One region of the Streptomyces sp. NPDC047000 genome, then DNA from elsewhere that is predicted to be linked to it. Evidence: riboswitches for the same ligand, from Rfam matches in the RefSeq annotation. Region 1 holds a riboswitch; the other holds the start of a gene.
The links. Region 1 has a riboswitch for thiamine pyrophosphate ahead of ABZ862_RS16925 (thiamine ABC transporter substrate-binding protein). Riboswitches for the same ligand answer to the same signal wherever they lie in the genome.
Positions count from the first base shown of each region.

Region 2: it holds a riboswitch for thiamine pyrophosphate, as region 1 does, so the genes downstream of both, thiC (phosphomethylpyrimidine synthase ThiC) here and ABZ862_RS16925 (thiamine ABC transporter substrate-binding protein) in region 1, are expected to answer to the same signal.

Region 1 covers NZ_JBEYWE010000009.1:112,572-115,576, forward strand. The annotation lists gene ABZ862_RS16920 (iron ABC transporter permease) at 1-99, opposite strand, end outside; gene ABZ862_RS16925 (thiamine ABC transporter substrate-binding protein) at 171-1,259, opposite strand; TPP riboswitch at 1,350-1,457, opposite strand; gene rlmN (23S rRNA (adenine(2503)-C(2))-methyltransferase RlmN) at 1,503-2,606, opposite strand; gene ABZ862_RS16935 (SRPBCC family protein) at 2,811-3,005, opposite strand, start outside.
Region 2 covers NZ_JBEYWE010000016.1:42,615-45,619, forward strand. The annotation lists gene ABZ862_RS23875 (YibE/F family protein) at 1-1,310, opposite strand, end outside; TPP riboswitch at 1,382-1,561, shown strand; gene thiC (phosphomethylpyrimidine synthase ThiC) at 1,554-3,005, shown strand, end outside.

The sequences.
Region 1 (3,005 bases):
GCCGAGCCGCCAGACCCCGTCGACGCGCAGGCCGCGGGCGACGATCGCGGCGACGGGGTAGGCGAAGAACACGCCGAAGAACGCGACGGGCAGGGCCATCAGCCCCAGCCGCGTCGCGCCCGCCGCCCATGGCCGCCGCGTCCGCCGGTCCGCGCGGCCGGCCCGGGGGGCTACTTCAGGACGAGGGACGTCCACTGCTTGACCCACTCATCGCGGTTGGCGGCGATCGTGCCGGGTGCCATGGTCTCGGGGGCCTTGGCGGCCGGACCGTACTTCGTGAACTCGGCGGGCACCGAGGCACCCCGGACGACCGGGTACACGAACATGTTGAGCGGCATGTCCTGCTGGAACTCCCTGGAGAGCAGGAAGTCGATGAACGCCTTGCCGCCCCGGGTGTTCTTCGCGTTGCTCAGCAGCCCGGCGAACTCGATCTGCCGGAAACAGGTGCCGTACGACACCCCGGTCGGCGCGGTCGTGGGCCGCGGGTCGGCGAAGACGACCTCGGCGGGCGGCGACGAGGCGTACGACACGACGAGCGGCCGGTCCGCCTCGGCCTTCCTGCCGCCCGCCGAGCCGGAGAACTCCTCGTTGTAGGCCTGGTCCCAGCCGTCGACCACCTTCACGCCGTTGGCCTTGAGCTTCTTCCAGTAGCCGCTCCAGTTCCCGTCGCCGTACCGGGCGGCGGTGGCGAGCAGGAAGCCGAGGCCGGGCGAGGAGGTGGCGGCGTTCTCGGTGACCAGGAGGTTCTTGTACTGCGGCTTGACGAGGTCGTCGAAGGACTGCGGCGGGGTCAGCCCGTGCTTGCTGAAGTACGCCTTGTCGTAGTTGACGCAGATGTCGCCGTAGTCGACGGGTGTGACGCGGTGCCTGCCCCCATCGAGCTGGTAGGCGGCGCCCACCGAGGCGAGGCCCTTGGCCCGGTAGGGCTGGAAGAGGCCGTTGCCGAGGGCGCGGGAGAGCAGGGTGTTGTCGACACCGAAGAGGACGTCGCCCTGCGGGTTGTCCTTGGTCAGGATCGCCTTGTTGACGGCCTGCCCGGCGTCGCCGCTCTCCAGGACCCTGACCGTGTATCCGGACTGCTTCTCGAAGTCCTTGAGGACGCTCTTGGAGACGGCCCACGAGTCGTGGCTGACGAGGGTCACGGTCTTGGACCCGGAGCCGGAGGAGCTCTTGGTGTCGGACGACGCGCACGCGGACAGCGTGGCCAGTGCCACGAGGCCGAACCCGGTCGCGGCGGCGACGAACGTCTTGTACTGCACTGGATTCCTCCTGGGGGTGACCAGGAAGAGACGCGGCCCTGCCCGGGCACCCGCGGAGGGTTCCGCCGGTGCCCGGGCAGGGCGCAACAGCTCGAGTGATGACCGAACTTCCTACCCAGAATGACCTGGGCGAGGTTCAGAGGGTCTGCGGACCGGTTGCCGCACTCTCAGCGCTGTGGCGCTCCCCTGTCGGAATATGAAGATGTGATCCTGCCGGCACGGGCTTGTGCCGACGGCCCAAGGTTACCGCTCGGTGGCCGCGAGCTGACCGCAGGCCCCGTCGATCTCCTGGCCGCGGGTGTCCCGGACGGTGACCGGCACCCCGTGCGCCGCGATCGCCGCCACGAACGCCTTCTCGTCCTCGGGCCGCGACGCGGTCCACTTCGAGCCGGGCGTCGGGTTGAGCGGGATCAGGTTGACGTGCACCGGCTTGCCCTTGAGGAGACGGCCGAGCCGGTCACCACGCCATGCCTGGTCGTTGATGTCCCGGATCAGGGCGTACTCGATGGACAGCCGGCGGCCGGACTTCTCGACGTACTCCCACCCGGCGTCGAGCACCTCACGCACCGAGTAGTGCGTGTTCAGCGGGACGAGCGTGTTGCGCAGCTCGTCGTCGGGGGCGTGCAGGGAGATCGCGAGGCGGCACTTGAAGCCCTCGCCGGCGAACCGGCGGATCGCGGGCACCAGCCCGACGGTCGAGACGGTGATGCCGCGCTGCGAGAGGCCGAGACCGTCCGGGGCGGGGTCGGTGAGCGCGCGGATGGCCCGCACCACCCGGTTGTAGTTGACCAGCGGCTCGCCCATGCCCATGAAGACGATGTTGCTCAGCCGCGCCGGGCCTCCGGGCACCTCGCCGTCGCGCAGGGCGCGCATGCCGTCGACGATCTGGTGCACGATCTCGGCGGCGGACAGGTTGCGGTCGAGGCCCGCCTGCCCGGTCGCGCAGAACGGGCAGTTCATCCCGCAGCCGGCCTGCGAGCTGATGCACATGGTCACCCGGTCCGGGTAGCGCATCAGCACCGACTCCACGAGGGTGCCGTCGAACAGCCGCCACAGCGTCTTGCGGGTGGTGCCCTGGTCGGTGGACACATGCCGCACGACCGTCATCAGGTCCGGGAACAGCGCCTCGCGCAGCTTGTCACGGCTCGCGGCGGGGATGTCGGTCCACTCCGCCGGGTCGTGCGCGTAGCGGGCGAAGTAGTGCTGCGCGAGCTGCTTGGCGCGGAACGGCTTCTCGCCGGCCTGGGCGACCGCGTCCTTGCGTTCGGCGGGCGTGAGGTCGGCGAGATGCCGCGGCGGGCGCGCGCCACGGGGGACGATGAGGGTGACTTCTCCGGGCTTGGGCATGGTGCTACCAGTGTCGCAGATCGATTCCGGTGCCCCTTCCCGCACCCGGACAGCCCCGCGCCACCCCGTTCCCGCCCCCACAACCCGCCCGCCGACACGTCCGACACCGGGTCCCGGACCGGGGCCGGCTGGGGGCCCGGCGGCGGGTCCCGGTCCCCGGCCGGGGCAGGGTCCGGGGGTCCACGTGCCGGACAGCGCCGGCGGCTATGCCGTGGTGTGTTCCAGGTGGTCCCTGAGGAGTTGTTCGTTGCGGGGCATCTCCCGGCGGACCTGGGAGCGGACCAGCAGCGGGACGAGGACCCTGCCGATGCCGTGGGCCTCGAAGTCGAGGTCCATCGTCATGTGCGTACGGCGGCCGTCGTCGAGCGGTGCGACCTCGCCGTGGAACACGCCCCGGAC
Region 2 (3,005 bases), on a different contig from region 1:
GGGCGGTCGGCGGCGACCACCAGGGCGGCGAGTGCCGTGGTGACCGGCACCGATGCGACGAGCCCGATCGAGCCGACCAGCGTCCGGACGATCTCCTCGGCGACGAGTTCGCTGTTGGCCACCGTGCCCACGCTGCTCTGCGCTATCGAGAACAGCAGCAGCAGGGGGAGCGCCGCGCCCGCGTAGGCGAGGACGAGGGTGTTGACCACGGAGGCGATGTGGTCGCGGCCGATGCGGATACCGGCGCGGTACAGCGCCCGCCGGCCCATCGACGGATTCGCCTCGTGCAGCTCCCACACGGCGGACGTCTGGGTGACCGTGACGTCGTCCAGGACGCCGAGCGAGCCGATGATGACACCGGCGAGCAGCAGACCGCTCATGTCGATCGACGGATACAGACCGTGGATCAGACCGGTGTTGTCGTCCGTGTTGCCGGTCAGTGCGGCCCAGCCGATGAACTGGGAGCCCAGGACGCCGATCAGGGTCAGGGAGACGAGGGTGCCGAGCACCGCCACCGAGGTACGGGCCGACAGACCGTGGCACAGGTAGAGGGCGATGAGCATGATGGCGCTCGCCCCGACCACCGCTACGACCAGCGGATCCGAGCCCTCCAGGATCGCCGGGAGGATGAAGAGGGTCAGCACCAGGAAGCTGACGGCCAGTGCGACCAGCGCCATGACACCGCGCATCCGGCCCACCACGACCACGGCGAGTGCGAAGACGGCGGCGAGCAGTCCCACGGGCAGTCTGCGGTTCACATCGGCGACCGAGTACTGCAGGTCTTTCGGCGCCGAGGGTTCGTAGGCGACCACGACCTTCTCGCCCTGGTGCAGTTGCCGCGACTGGTCGGGCTGCACGATCTCCGTGAAGGTCCTGCCCTTGTCGCTTCCGGTGTCGACCCGGATCGTCGCCTTCTTGCAGGTGCCGCCCTCCTTCTCCGCCCCGGCGGTGTTCCCGGTGCCGGCGGTGTCGCCTGTCGGCACCGAGCCCGAGGCGTTCACGGACTTGCAGCTCACGCCCACGACCTCGGTGACCGTCGCCTGGTGCGACTGCCGGTCGAAGCCGACACCGGTGCGTTTGTGCGCGGGGGCGTCACCGGGCCACAGCACGACGAGTCCCGCGACGACCGCCACGGTGAACGGGATCAGGACCGCCGCGATGACCTTGCGCAGCCGCTTGGAGACGGGCGCCGCCGGGCCATGGCTGTGGCTGTGCCCGTGGCCGCCTCGGAGGTCCGGCGGGGGACCGGGTCCGTCACCGGCGTGCGGCCCGGGCGGCGGCGGGTGTGGGGGCTGGTGCGTCGAGGTCACCGCCAGATCATCGCAAGAACGGCGGGCGCCCACTGTTCAGCGCGTCACATGTGCCGCTAGCGTGGAGGCACCTTTGCACACGCGGGAGCTCGGAGCACCGGGCTGAGAGGGCGCTGACCTCCGTCTTCGCGATGTTTCACGTGGAACGAGTGCTGTTTCACCGGGAAACACCGGACGACGGTGAACCGCTGCGCCGACCGCCGAACCTGTTACCGGGTAATGCCGGCGTAGGGAGTAGGTCTCATGACCAACAAGGACGTGCGCACGCCTGCCTCCGTCCAGGACGGGCGGTCCCCGGAGGCCGCGGGGTCCGTCGGCTGGCACAAGGCGTACCTCGAGGGTTCGCGCCCCGATGTGCGGGTGCCGGTCCGTCAGGTGCATCTCACCGACGGGCGGTCGGTCGCGCTGTACGACACCTCCGGCCCGTACACCGATCCGCTCGTCGGTACCGATGTCCGCAGGGGTCTGCCGCCGCTGAGGGAGAACTGGATCACCGCCCGCGGTGACACCGAGGAGTATCCGGGCAGGCCGGTGCGCCCGGAGGACGACGGCATCCGGCACACCTCGCCGCGGGGCGGCCTGCGCAATCTCGACGCGGTCTTCCCGGGACGGCCCCGGCAGCCGCGCCGCGGCCGGGACGGTACGGCGGTGACCCAGCTCGCCCATGCGCGACGGGGCGTGATCACGCCGGAGATGGAGTTCGCGGCACTGCGCGAGAACGTCTCTCCGGAGGTGGTCCGTGAGGAGATCGCGGCCGGCCGGGCCGTGCTGCCCGCCAACGTCAACCATCCGGAGAGCGAGCCGATGATCATCGGCAAGCGGTTCCTGGTGAAGGTCAACGCGAACATCGGCAACTCCGCGGTCACGTCCTCCATCGAGGAGGAGGTCGAGAAGATGACCTGGGCGACCCGCTGGGGCGCCGATACGGTCATGGACCTGTCCACCGGCCGCAACATCCACACCACGCGTGAGTGGGTGCTGCGCAACTCCCCCGTGCCCATCGGCACGGTTCCGCTCTACCAGGCGCTGGAGAAGACCGACGGGAGGGCGGAGGAGCTGACCTGGGAGATCTACCGGGACACCGTCGTGGAGCAGGCCGAGCAGGGCGTGGACTACATGACCGTCCACGCGGGTGTCCGGCTGGCGTACGTCCCCCTGACGGCGAACCGGAAGACCGGCATCGTCTCGCGCGGCGGCTCGATCATGGCGGCCTGGTGCCTGGCGCACCACAGGGAGTCGTTCCTGTACGAGCACTTCGAGGAGCTCTGCGAGATCCTGGCCGCCTACGACGTCACCTACTCGCTGGGTGACGGTCTGCGACCGGGCTCGATCGCCGATGCCAACGACGAGGCGCAGTTCGCGGAACTGCGCACGCTCGGGGAACTCAACCGGATCGCCAGGCGTTTCAACGTTCAGGCCATGATCGAGGGCCCGGGACATGTCCCGATGCACAAGATCAAGGAGAACATCGACCTTCAGCAGGAGATCTGCGATGAAGCTCCGTTCTATACGCTCGGCCCGCTGACGACGGACGTCGCTCCCGGGTACGACCACATCACCTCGGGCATCGGTGCCGCGATGATCGCCTGGTGGGGTACGGCGATGCTCTGCTACGTGACACCCAAGGAACATCTGGGCCTGCCGGACCGCGACGACGTCAAGACCGGTGTGATCACCTACAAGATCGCCGCGCAC